3 regions of the Nesterenkonia aerolata genome follow, and region 1 is predicted to be linked to each of the others. Evidence: riboswitches for the same ligand, from Rfam matches in the RefSeq annotation. Region 1 holds a riboswitch; each other region holds the start of a gene.

Evidence for each region. A riboswitch is a leader RNA that binds a small molecule or an ion and turns the genes downstream of it on or off. The one in region 1 is predicted to bind S-adenosylmethionine.
Region 2: another riboswitch for S-adenosylmethionine. It lies ahead of RIL96_RS01430 (O-acetylhomoserine aminocarboxypropyltransferase/cysteine synthase family protein); the one in region 1 lies ahead of RIL96_RS05445 (methionine ABC transporter ATP-binding protein).
Region 3: another riboswitch for S-adenosylmethionine. It lies ahead of RIL96_RS12060 (O-acetylhomoserine aminocarboxypropyltransferase/cysteine synthase family protein); the one in region 1 lies ahead of RIL96_RS05445 (methionine ABC transporter ATP-binding protein).

What each region holds. Positions count from the first base shown of each region.
Region 1 covers NZ_JAVKGR010000004.1:83,496-87,765, forward strand. The annotation lists gene RIL96_RS05435 (aliphatic sulfonate ABC transporter substrate-binding protein) at 1-508, opposite strand, end outside; gene RIL96_RS05440 (ABC transporter ATP-binding protein) at 526-1,440, opposite strand; SAM riboswitch class I at 1,451-1,567, opposite strand; SAM riboswitch class I at 1,729-1,852, shown strand; gene RIL96_RS05445 (methionine ABC transporter ATP-binding protein) at 1,856-2,683, shown strand; gene RIL96_RS05450 (methionine ABC transporter permease) at 2,683-3,345, shown strand; gene RIL96_RS05455 (MetQ/NlpA family ABC transporter substrate-binding protein) at 3,394-4,270, shown strand, end outside.
Region 2 covers NZ_JAVKGR010000001.1:309,046-313,315, reverse strand. The annotation lists gene RIL96_RS01440 (CoA-acylating methylmalonate-semialdehyde dehydrogenase) at 1-808, opposite strand, end outside; gene RIL96_RS01435 (acetyl-CoA C-acetyltransferase) at 915-2,099, shown strand; SAM riboswitch class IV at 2,243-2,375, shown strand; gene RIL96_RS01430 (O-acetylhomoserine aminocarboxypropyltransferase/cysteine synthase family protein) at 2,500-3,834, shown strand; gene metX (homoserine O-acetyltransferase MetX) at 3,897-4,270, shown strand, end outside.
Region 3 covers NZ_JAVKGR010000021.1:3,457-7,726, reverse strand. The annotation lists gene RIL96_RS12075 (M48 family metalloprotease) at 1-221, opposite strand, end outside; gene RIL96_RS12070 (YajQ family cyclic di-GMP-binding protein) at 232-720, opposite strand; gene RIL96_RS12065 (cobalamin-independent methionine synthase II family protein) at 974-2,209, shown strand; SAM riboswitch class IV at 2,295-2,411, shown strand; gene RIL96_RS12060 (O-acetylhomoserine aminocarboxypropyltransferase/cysteine synthase family protein) at 2,477-4,003, shown strand; gene RIL96_RS12055 (cystathionine gamma-synthase) at 4,000-4,270, shown strand, end outside.

The DNA of each region.
Region 1 (4,270 bases):
CGTCACCGGGCTCCAGTCCTTCGGCCTCCAGCGCTTGGAAGAGGAAGAAATACGGGTCAGTGCCCGCGGTCGCTGCTACGGTCGCGCCCTCGAGATCGCTGACGGTCTCCACATCGGAGTCCGCCGTGGAGACCAGCGCCGTCCATTCTGGCTGGTCAGCGATGAGTACGGTCTTCACCGCGGAGCCATTGGCCCGGTTGAGCAGGGCTGCCGACCCGGCGGAGGAGCCGAAGTCGACAGCGCCGGCGCGCAGATTCTCATGGGCGCGGTTCGAGCCCTGGGACTGCACCCAGTTGACGTCGATCCCCTCTTCGGAGAGCTCCTCCTCCAGCCACCCCTGGTCTCGAATGATGAGGCTGAGCGGGTTATAGGTGGCCCAGTCGATATCCAGAGTGCTCAGGTCTGAGTCCTCCTCGTCCGCGGGGCCTTCCCCGTCGACGCAGGCGGTGGCCAACAGGGCGCTGAGCCCGAGCACTGCCGCGGTTCTGGTGCGGCGTCTGGCCGTCATCAGGTGTGTCCTCTCGCTCAACGGTGCGCTCCTTCTCCAGTGGCGCCCCCAGTAGTCTCCGCAGCGGTTTCTGCAGTGGTGTCCGCAGCGGTAGTGCCCTCGACGCCGAGGCCCTCCAACAGGGCGCCGCGCAGTGCGGCCAGGTGCGCTGAACCGCGGTCCCGGGGGCGGGGGTTGGTGATCTCCAGCAGCTGAGCCACACCGGCACCCTCGCGGTCGGTGCCGTCAGCGCCGAGCAGTAGAATCCGGTCAGCCAGGTGCAGCGCCTCATCGACGTCATGGGTCACCAGCAGAACGGTGGTGCCGGTCTCAGCGTGGATGTCCAGCAGAAGGTCCTGCATCTTCAGCCGGGTCAGGGCGTCGAGTGCGCCGAACGGTTCATCGAGCAGCAGTACTCCGGGGCGCCGGGCGAGAGCGCGAGCCAGGGAGGCGCGCTGGGCCATGCCCCCGGAGATCTCCCGTGGGCGCAGGTCAGCCCGTTCCGCCAGGCCGACGAGCCGCAGCAGCTCGTCGACGCGCTCGCGGCCCTGAGCCTTCGGGGTGCCGCGGGGCAGACCAAGAGCCACGTTGGCGCGCACTGTGCGCCAGGGCAGCAGACGAGGTTCCTGGAACCCGACCGCGGTGCGCTCGTCGTAGCGGCTCACCGCCTGCCCGGCGATCTGAGCCTGACCGGTGAAGCCGGTGTCGAGCCCGGCCACGGCCCGCAGCAGGGTGGACTTCCCGCAGCCCGAGGCTCCGAGGACGGCGAGGATCTCACCGGGGCGGATGTCGACGTCGACGTCGCGCAGCACAGTGCGCCCGTCGAAGCGGCGGCCGAGTCCGCGCAGTGTGACTCCGAGGGACCCGCTGGTCTCAGGGGTGGAGTCGTCAGAGAAATCCGCAGCGGAGCCTGCGGCGGCACGGTCGGTGTAGGTCAGCGTGGACGAACCCATAGAGCACTCACTCCCATCGGTCCTGGCGGTAGCACCTTTCCCGGCCCTCACCTGTTCGGAGCCAGGGAGGAGGGGGCGGTTGCTGCGGCGTCGTCGAGCCAGATCTCTCAGCCGCTCTGGATGGTACGGACAGCGACTCTACGCGGCTGTTCTGTGGTGCAGCAACTCGACGGGCGGTACGTCAGTCTGAAGCCTGGTGAGTGAACATTTATGACGAATATTGCGGACTCCTGCTCTGAACGTATTGACGGAAACGGTGCTGGCATGCCTAGAGTTGTCCAGCTTCGCAAACCATCCAGAGCGACCGAGAGACCCGGCTCGACGACGTCGCAGCAACCTGCCGAGCGCCTTCTTCCGCGGCTTTGATCCGCAGGCGCATCGGTCACGGTGCTACCGCCGGGACCGATGGAGGATCATGATCTCACTGCGCCATGTCACGACCACTTTCGCCGCCACTCGCGGGCGGGGGCCGGTCACCGCCGTCTATGACGTCAGCCTCGAGGTCGGCCGCGGACGCATTCAGGGCATCATCGGATTCTCCGGAGCGGGGAAGTCCACGCTGTTGCGAAACATCAACCTGCTGGAGCGTCCCAGCTCGGGTGAGGTGCAGGTGGGTGACACGGTGCTCACCGGGCTCGGTGATGAGGGCCTACGGCGTGCACGGCATCAGATCGGCATGATCTTCCAGGGCTTCAATCTGGTGAACAATCTGACCGCCGCGCAGAACGTGGAGCTTGCACTGAAATTCGCGGGGGTCAGGGACCGTGCGGTCAGGCGCCGGCGGGCCGCGGAGGCCTTGGAGATCGTCGATCTCTCCGGTAAGGCCTCCGCCTACCCGGCTCAGCTCTCGGGTGGGCAGAAGCAGCGGGTAGCGATCGCTCGGGCGCTGGCTCCGGAGCCGGAGGTGCTGCTCTGTGACGAGCCCACCTCCGCATTGGACCCCTTCACCACGGCCTCGGTGCTGCAGTACCTGGCTGATGTGAACCGTGAGTTCGGCATCACTGTGGTGATCGTGACCCATGAGATGGAGGTCATCAAGGCGCTGGCCGATGATGTCGCGGTCATGGAGGACGGCAGAGTAGTGGAACGCTTCGGCGCGCAGGATCTGCTGTCGGGGTCCTTCGACCCGGCCACCAGCATCGGCCGTTATCTGGTCAGCGACGGGATCTCTGTGGACCGCAGGCCCGCCACCGATGTCGAGTCCACCGCGCAGTCAGAGGCTCTGCTGGAGGTGGTGCGCTGATGGAACGCATCGTGGAACTGCGCGGTGAGCTCCTCGTCGCGATGCTGCAGACCTTCGCGATGGTCGGTGTGGCCATTCCGCTGGCGGTGCTCATCGGCACGCCGATCGGGATCTGGCTGTTCAACCATGCGCCGGGCGGGATCGCGCCGTTGCCGAAGCGTCACGCGGTGGTCAGCGGGCTGGTCAATATGGTGCGGTCCTTTCCGTTTCTGATCCTGCTGATCGCGATTATCCCGTTCACCCGATTGCTGGTCGGCACCACAGTGGGAACGGCCGCGGCGATCGTTCCGCTGACGGTCAACGCGATCCCCTACTTCGCCCGTTTGGTGGAGCAGAACCTGACCCAGCTGGGCACCGGTGCAGTGGAGGCATCGCGTGCGATGGGTGCCACACGCGGCCAGATCATCCGCAATGTGCTGCTGGTGGACGCGAAGCCCGCCATCATCGGCTCTATCACGATCACCACGGTCAGCTTCATCTCCTATTCGGCGATGGTGGGGCTGGTCGGCGGAGGCGGAATCGGTGACTTCGCCATCCGCTACGGCTACTACCGCTATGAGACGCCGGTGATGCTGGTGGCCATCGTGCTGATGCTGCTGCTGGTGACGCTGGTGCAGTGGGGCGGGACCACGCTGTCCCGGCTCACCGATAAGCGCCTCTGAACCCGGCGCCTCGTTTTCGCTCGTTTCCTTCTCAAAGGGAGATCCCCTATGTCTTCTGCTGCCTTTTCCGCCCCTTCTGCCGGGGATTCTGTACCCCGCCACGCGCGGCGTCACATCTTTGCCGGTGCTGCTGCGGCGTCCGTGCTCGGTCTCACCGGATGCGGCCTGGCCGGTGATGACGACCGCACCATCACCATGATCGTCACGGAGTCTGCTCCGTTCCAGGAGCCCACGGAATTGGTCAAGGAGCAGTTGGAGGAGGACGGGTGGACGTTGGAGACGACCTATGTCACCGATATCATCCAGCCGAACCAGGCCGTCGCCCAGGGCGAGTACGACGCGAACTTCTTCCAGCACATCTCATATCTGCGGCAGTTCAACGAGGACAACGACACGGAGGTCACTCCGGCGTTCTCGGTGTATTACGCGCCCAGCGGCATCTTTTCGCTGGAGCATGACAGCGTAGATGAGATTCCAGAGGGCGCGCAGATCGCAATTCCCGTGGATACCTCCAACAACGGCCGTGCGTTGAAGATGTTAGCTGATGAGGGGCTGATCGAGGTCGATGAATCCCAGGATGTCACCGATCTCTCTCAATCAGATATCACGGACAATCCGCGGAATATCGAGTTCATCGAAGTGGATCAGCAGTCCACACCGCAGAGTCTGCCTGATGTAGACGCAGCCTTTGCCTTTGCCCGGTTAGTGGCTGAGGCTGACTATGACGTCGAAGGGACCGCGCTGATCATGGAGGATGATCCGGAGGTCGAGACGCCATACACCGTCGTGGTCGCCGCTCAGCCGGGTTTCGAGGAGACGGAGAAGGCTGAGGTGCTGCAGGAGGCGTTCCAGTCTGAGGAGGTCGAACAGTGGTACGCCGACTACCTCGGAGGAACCGTTGAGTACAGCGACGCATTCACCACGG
Region 2 (4,270 bases), on a different contig from region 1:
TCAGGGCGTCGGCGGCCTGCTCCAGGTCGGCATCGGGCATGATCACCATGTGGTTCTTGGCGCCGCCGAAGCACTGGGCGCGCTTTCCATGGGTGGCGGCCGCGGTGTAGATGGCCTGGGCGATCGGTGTGGAGCCGACGAAGCCGACCGCTTTGATCCGCTCGTCGGCGATGAGCGTGTCCACTGCCGTCTTGTCGCCGTGGATGACGTTGAGCACGCCGGCGGGCATCCCGGCCTCGACGGCGAGCTCGGCCAGGCGCACCGGCACGGAGGGGTCACGCTCAGAAGGCTTCAGCACGAAGGTGTTGCCCGCAGCCAGGGCGACGCCGGCCTTCCACAGGGGGATCATCGCCGGAAAGTTGAACGGGGTGATGCCGGTGACCACGCCCAGGGGCTGACGCAGGGAGTGGACGTCGACCCCGCGGGCCACCTCGGAGGAGAACTCGCCCTTGAGCAGGTGGGGAGCGCCGGCGGCGAATTCGACGACTTCGACGCCGCGCTGGATGTCACCCTTGGCGTCGGGGAAGGTCTTGCCGTGCTCGTTGGAGAGCGTTTCGGCGAGCTCATCCATGTGGGTGTAGATCAGATCCACCCACTTGAGCAGGATGCGCCCGCGGCGCTGGGGGTTCATCGAGGACCAGCCGTCGAAGGCGGCCTGGCTGGAGGCGATGGCGGCGTCGACCTCGGCTTCATCGGCCAGCGGCACAGTGGCCTGTGGCGCGCCCTGGACCGGGTTGAAGACCTCTTTCGTGCGGCCCGAGGTTCCCTCGGTGCGCTGTCCGTCGATGAAGTGCGTCACCTGGTGCATAGAAGCTTCTCCTCCGCCTCGAGGCTGGAATAGTGTGTGAGCTGAGTCTCGTTGGTAATCTAGCGAGAGATTATTGGACGTGCAACTATTTCTGGAGGTCCCGCCCATGTCATCCACCGTCATCGTCTCCGGCGCCCGTACTCCCATCGGCAAGCTGCTCGGTGGTCTCTCCACTCTGCGGGCCGCTGACCTCGGCGCAGTGGCGATCAGCGGCGCTTTGGACCGCGCGGCAGTCTCCGGCAATGATGTCGACTACGTCATCATGGGGCAGGTCATCCAGGCCGGCACGGGGCAGAATGCCGCGCGCACGGCGTCGTTGGCGGCAGGGATTCCGGCCTCGGTGCCGGCGATCACCATCAATAAGGTCTGCCTCTCCGGACTCAATGCGGTGGCGACGGCCGATCAGATGATCCGGGCGGGGGAGTGCGAGATCGTCGTCGCCGGGGGGATGGAGTCGATGTCTCAGGCGCCGCATCTGCTACCGAAGTCACGGACCGGGATCACCTATGGTGACGCCACCCTGGTGGATTCCATGGCTTATGACGCGCTCTGGGACCAAGCCACGGATCAGTCCATGGGCGCGCTGACCGAATCCTGCAACAGTGGTGAACGGGCCTATACCCGTGAGCAGCAGGATGAGTTCGCGGCGGCCTCGCACCGCCGTGCCGCTGATGCGGCCCAGGCGGGCCGCTTCGACGAGGAGATCGTCGAGGTGCAGGTGCCCCAGCGTAAGGGTGAGCCGGTGCGGATCAGTGCTGACGAGGGTGTGCGGGGTGACACGACGGCGGAGTCCTTGGGACGGCTGCGTCCGGCCTTCGCCAAGGACGGTACGATCACGGCCGGTTCAGCCTCACAGATCTCCGACGGCGCCTGTGCGATGGTCGTGATGTCCAAGGAGAAGGCCGAGCAGCTCGGCGTGGAGTGGTTGGCAGAGATCGGTGCTCACGGGATGGTCGCCGGTCCCGATTCCTCCTTGCAGCTGCAGCCGGCCCGTGCCATTGCTCGCGCTTGTGAGAAGGAGGGTGTTGAGCCGGGTGCTTTGGATCTGATCGAGATCAACGAGGCGTTCGCCGCCGTCGGGTTGGCCTCTGCCGAGGAGCTGGGCGTCGAGGCCGAAAAGGTCAACGCGGACGGCGGCGCGATCGCCCTGGGGCACCCGGTCGGTATGTCCGGTGCGCGCATCCTGCTGCATCTGGCGCTGGAGCTCAAGCGCCGTGGCGGGGGCACTGGTGCGGCGGCTCTCTGCGGTGGAGGCGGCCAGGGCGACGCCCTCATCGTCCGCGTCCCCTGATACCCCCGCACCGCACGTTTATCCGAATCGCTTGCGTAATCCGGCCTCTATAAGGCACGGATTCTGCAGAGAGTTCGGATAAACGTGCAGTGGGGTGTGCCCGGGTTGCCCTGAGGGGGTTTCCCGGGCACACTGATTCCTAAGGTCAAGAGTGCCAGCGCGAAACCCCGGTTTGCTGGCCGGCAACCCTCCAGTTCGCGGTGGGGTGCCCCGGGTGACGACCTGGCCTGACCGGTCTGCGGACATTCCGCAGTACCGGTGAGGCAAGCGCGGGCCTCCACGTCAGTGCGGCCCCACGCCAGTCCATGAGATGCCACGTCCATGGGGCAGGGCCGGAGGGCTCCGCGTCGTCGGAGGTCGGGTCCTTACCCCCAGGGACCGGACCGAACGGAGACGCCACATGACTGAGAGCACGGCACAGTCTGCCCATCGCTTTGAGACCCTCCAGATCCACGCTGGTGTTGAGCCGGATCCGCACACCGGCGCCCGTGCTCTGCCTATCCAGCAGAGCACGTCCTTCGTCTTCCCCAGCACCGAGTCCGCGGCCCGGCGCTTCGGCCTGGAGGAGCTCGGTCCCATCTACTCCCGGCTGACCAACCCGACGGTGGAGGCCGTGGAGAACAAGATCGCCGCCCTCGAAGGGGGCGTGGGAGCCCTAGCGGTGGGTTCCGGGCAGGCGGCCACCACGCTGGCGCTGCTGAACATCGCTGAGGCCGGCGCCCATGTGGTGGCCTCCCCGCAGCTCTACGGCGGCACGCAGAACCTGTTCAAGCACACGCTGCCCAAGCTCGGCGTGGAGGTCAGTTTCGTCGAGGACCCCGATGACGTCGAATCCTGGCGCGCGGCCGCCAAAGAGAACACGGCGGCGTTCTTCGGAGAGGCGGTGGCCAACCCTCGCGGTGACGTCCTCGACATCGAAGCCGTGGCTTCTGCCGCGCATGAGCTGGGCGTGCCGCTGATCATCGACTCGACGCTGACCACTCCGTACCTGATCCGGCCGATCGAACACGGCGCCGACGTCGTCGTCCATTCGGCGACGAAGTTCCTGGGCGGTCACGGGACGGCCATCGCGGGGATCATCGTCGACTCCGGCCGGTTCGACTACACGCGTTACCCGGAGCGGTACCCCGGTTTCACCGAGCCCGATGAGAGTTATCACGGGTTGGTCTTCGGTCGTGATCTCGGTGCTGACGGGGCCTTCGGGGTGAACCTGTCCTACATCATGAAGGCGCGGGTCCAGCTGCTGCGTGACCTGGGGCCAGCACTGTCACCGCATAACGCCTTCGAGATCAACCTGGGGCTGGAGACGCTGAGCCTGCGCATGGAGCGCCACGTCGCCAACGCTCAGCGCGTGGCCGAACATCTCCAGGCCCACCCGGCGGTGAAGCGGGTGAACTATGCCGGTCTGGCATCCAGCCCCTGCCATGAACAGGCGCGCCGGTACCTGCCACGCGGCGTCGGCTCGGTGCTCGCCTTTGAGGTCCGCGGTGGCGCTGAGGCTGGACAGCGCCTGGTGGACGCGCTGCAGCTGCATTCCCTGGTGGCCAACGTCGGTGACGTCCGTTCTCTGGCGATCCACCCGGCCTCGACCACGCACAGCCAGCTCAGCGAGGAGGACCAGCGGGCCGCAGGAGTCTCACCGGGAATGGTGCGACTGTCCGTGGGGCTGGAGCATATCGATGACATCCTCGCGGATCTGGACCAGGCGCTCGCCGGTGCCTCGGCCGAGGACTGAGCCACTGAGCACAGCCACGCAGACCTGCCCGACGGACCTACCAGCAGAGGATTCCACAGACGATGAGCACACCGGTGCTGTCCACCACTTTGAACGACTTCGGCCACCGCCCTGCCGGAGCCCTGCAGGTGCTCGACGTCGGCGGTTACACGTTCGAGGCCGGTGGTGCGTTACCTCAGGTGGAGATCGCCTATGAGACCTGGGGGCGGCTCAATGCGGCTGGTGACAACGCGGTACTGGTGGCCCACGCGCTGACCGGTGACTCCCATGTGGCCGCCACTGAGGCGGACCCGAGCACCGGGTGGTGGGAGGAGCTGGTGGGCCCGGGAAGGCCCCTGGACACGGACCGCTGGTTCGTCATCGCTCCGGCCATGGTCGGCGGCTGCTACGGCTCCACCGGCCCGGCGTCCCCGGATCCCGACGGCCGTCCCTGGGG
Region 3 (4,270 bases), on a different contig from region 1:
GCCTGTTCCCGGGAGACCGGGTAGGCCTTCATCGCACGCAGGGCGATCTTGTCCGAGTTCCAGTAGCTGTAGGCCACTGAGACCAGGCCGATGCCGGCGAAGAGGACCAGGAAGAAGGAGTTTCCGGAGGAGTAGGCCAGGATCGCGCCGATGGCCAGCAGCAGCCCGAAGAGCAGCGAGAGCAGCCCGATGGTCCGTAGTCGTCCGTTGTGATGGCTCACTGGGGCCTCCTCATCGCATGTTCACGAACTGCAGGGCGGCGTCGTCGAAGTCCTTGAGCAGGGCGATCACCGACTGCAGATTATCCCGGGACTTCGAGGTCACGCGCAGCTCATCACCCTGGATGGTGGCCTTGACCGACTTGGGCCCCTCGTCACGGATGATCTTGGAGATCTTCTTCGCCGTCGGCTGATCGATCCCCTCCTTGATCAGGCCCTCGATGCGGTATTCCTTGCCGGAGGCGTAGGGTTCGCCGGAATCGAACGCCTTCAGGGAAATCCCGCGTTTGATCAGCTTCGAACCGAAGACGTCCGCCACCGCTTTGACCCGCTCCTCAGAGTTGGCGCGCATCAGGATCTTCTCTCCGGAGAAGTCGATCTCCGCCCCGACCCCTTTGAAGTCGTAGCGCTGGGCGATCTCCTTCTGCGCCTGGTTCAGCGCATTGGCGACCTCCTGCTTATCCACAGTGGAGACGATGTCGAAGCTTGAGTCCTTGGCCATAGGGATCCTCCTCGTGAAGTCAGGGAGACGGCGAGGCGGACGGCGGATTTCGCCGCCGAGGTGCCGTCGTCGGTGTGGTCAGCTCCTGCGCCCCAGTCTATGGCGCGAGCCTCGACGGCTCCTGGGTTCTTCGCGGAAGGCGGACTGGCGGGTGCCTTGCGGTGCACCGGCGTGATACAACTGACAAACAGTTGAACATAAATTTCAACGCCGATCACATAGACCGAACATGTGCCACGAAGGAGGCTCCACTATGCCGCAGACCCCCGACCCCACTGAGCAGATCCTGGTCACCCATGCCGGTTCGCTGCCCCGCACCGAGGAGCTGATCGCCGCCAATGCTGCCCGGGAGTTCGCCGACGACGGCCTCACCCTGATCCGTACCGAGGAGTTCGAGCAGCGCCTCTCCGCCGCCGTCGCCGACATCGTCGCCCGGCAGCAGGCGGCAGGCATCACGGTTCCCGGCGACGGCGAGTACGGCAAAGCGATGAGCCAAGCCACCGACTACGGCGCCTGGTGGTCCTATATCTTCCAGCGCGTGGAAGGTCTGGAGGTCACCGGAGAGGACATCTTCAGCCAGCCGAACGTCGAATCGTCCCCCGGTGAGATCCAGCTGACCAGCTTCCCGAACCGCCGGGACTGGGTGCGGTTCCAGCAGGCCTATCAGGACCCGGAATCCGGCATCGGCACCGGCAACACCGCCACCCCGTTCCCCGCCACTGTGGGCGAATTGGCCTATACGGGGCAGGAGCAGATCGCCTCAGACATCGCGAACTTCCGGGCCGGTCTCGACGCCGCCGGACTGGAGACCGGATTCATGACCTCGATCGCGCCAGGCTCTGGTGCGCGCATCGCCGACCGGCACTACCGGGACGAGGAGGCACACCTCTACGCTTGGGCCGAGGTGCTGCGGGAAGAGTATCGGGCCATCATCGACGCCGGGCTGATCCTGCAGATCGACGATCCCTCGATCGCCGAGAACTGGGACCAGATCACCCCGGAGCCCAGCATCGAGGACTATCGGCGCTTCACCCAGCTGCGCGTCGAGGCCATCAACTACGCTCTGCGCGGCCTCCCGCAGGAACAGGTCCGCTTCCACCTGTGCTGGGGCTCCTGGCACGGCCCCCACACCACGGATATCGAGTTCCGGCACATCGTGGATCTCATGCTGCAGATCGACGCGAAGTACTACTCCTTCGAGGCCGCCAACGTCCGGCACGAGCATGAGTTCACCGTCTTCGACGACGTCGAGCTGCCCGAGGGGAAGGTCATTCTGCCGGGCATCGTCTCCCATGCGACGAACGTCGTCGAGCATCCGGAGCTGGTGGCCCAGCGGATCATCCGTTTCGCCGAGCGGGTGGGGCGGGAGAACGTCATCGCCTCCACCGACTGTGGCCTCGGCGGGCGCATCCATCCGCAGATCGCCCAGGCGAAGCTGGAAAGCCTGGCCGAGGGCGCGCAGCTGGCCACCGCGCAGCTCTTCCGCTGACCTCCATCGCGCTCCCAAGAGATGAACACTCTGCCCCTCATGTGCTGTCAATGTTCATGATTCGGTGGTAGTGTGACGGTCTAAGGATCACGAGCACCGGTCTCCAAGGCTCTGGCCGACCGGTCGGCAACCCTCTCGCTGTGGCGGGGTGCCCCAGATGACGATCCGGCTGCGTGCACACCGCACGTGGTAAGCATGGCGCTCTCGGCGGGCCCGGAACACTGGTGACGGGCCCCTGCGCCCCCACTCGAAGGAGGGGGTCCAGTGATGGCTGACCCGCATTCCACATCCCATTCATCACCGAGGTCTTCAGCGGGGCCTGCCTCCCCGAACACGCCGGGGCAGCACACGCTCCACCGTGATTCCGGGGCCACGGCGAAGATCCATGCGGGCACCGGCGCTGAGCCGGCCGGAACCCCCGTGGTGGCCCCGGTGCACCTGAGCGCGGCCTATGAGTTCGCCACTCTGGCCGAGGCCCGGGAGCGCTTCGCCCAGCGCAGTCCGGGGCTGACCTACTCGCGGACGGGCAATCCCACAGTGGCCCTGTTCGAACGGCGCATCGCTGCGTTGGAAGGCGGCGTCGGCGCGGTAGCCACAGCCTCTGGGCAGGCCGCGCTGAGCCTCACGCTGCTGGCCCTGGCGGGCCGGTCCGGGCAATCTCCCGACGGCGAACCCGACCCGGGGGTCTCCGCCGGTCATATCGTCGCCTCTGAGCGCATCTACGGGGGTACCGCAGACCTGCTCAACGACACTCTGGCCGAAGCCGGCATCGAGGTCACCTGGGTGGACCCGCATCATCCGCAGAGCTGGCGGCAGGCGATCACCTTCCGCACCCGGGCGCTGCTGGTGGAGTCCATCGGCAACCCACACGCCGACCTCCCGGACATCCCGGCGCTGGCAGAGATCGCCCACAGTGCCCAGCTGCCGCTGGTCGTGGACAACACGCTGGCCAGCCCGCACCTGCTGCGTCCGGGTCAGCTCGGTGCCGACCTGGTGGTGCATTCCGCCACCAAGTACCTCTCCGGCGGCGGTACCGTCCTGGGAGGAGCTATCGTCGACACCGGCCGGTTTACGCCCTCGGCCGACCCGCAGCGCTGGCTCCAGCTCACTACGGCCCGCCGCCGCTTCGGAGGCCGGTCACTGGTGGCGGCCCACGGGGACCACGGTGCGCTGCTGCACCTGATCCGCGCCCAGCTGCTCAACGATCTCGGCCCCACGCTGGCGCCCTGGAATGCCCAGCAGCTGCTGGAGGGCATCGAGACCCTCGACGTCCGGATGGAGCGCCACTGCCGTTCCACCGAGGAGCTGGCCCGGCGGCTCGAGCGGCACCTCGCGGTGGAGACGGTCCGGCATCCCAGCCTGCCCGCGTCTCAGGATGCGGCCATCGCCCAGCGAGACTTTCCCCGCGGTGCCGGTGCCGTGCTGTCCTTCGAGCTGCCGGAGCGCGCCGACGTCGAGCGGTTCTTCGACTCCCTGACCCTGGTCAAGCTCGCCGCGAACCTCGGTGATGCGCGGACCCTGGCCTGTCATCCGGCGTCGATGACGCATTGCCGGCTCAGCGAGGAGCTGCGCGCCGCCGGTGCGATCACCGAGCAGACGGTGCGGTTGGCGGTCGGACGGGAGGACGTCGAGGACATCTGGGCTGACCTCGCCTCCTCCCTCGAGGCGGCGCTCGGGCACAGACCCCAGGAGGAGCACAGGCCCCAGGAGGGGCCCGGCTGGCAGACCGCGCAGCAGGGCAGCGGATTCGACGTCCGTGACGAACTGCGCATCCTGGAAGGAGTCCGCGCATGACGACGCTCCCTGACCTCGGCCTCGACGTCGTCCGCCCGGGATTCCGCACCTCGGCGGTCCACGCCGGGCAGGAACCCTGCGGCCTGACCGGCGCCGTGGTTCCGCCCATCTACCAGACCTCCACGTTCACGCAGCCCGGAGTGGACACCTTCTACACGGGATATGAGTACTCCCGCGGGGCGAACCCCACCCGCAGTGGTCTCGAGACCCAGCTGGCCGCGCTGGAGGGCGGTGCCCGCGGTTTCGCCTTCGCCTCCGGGATCGCCG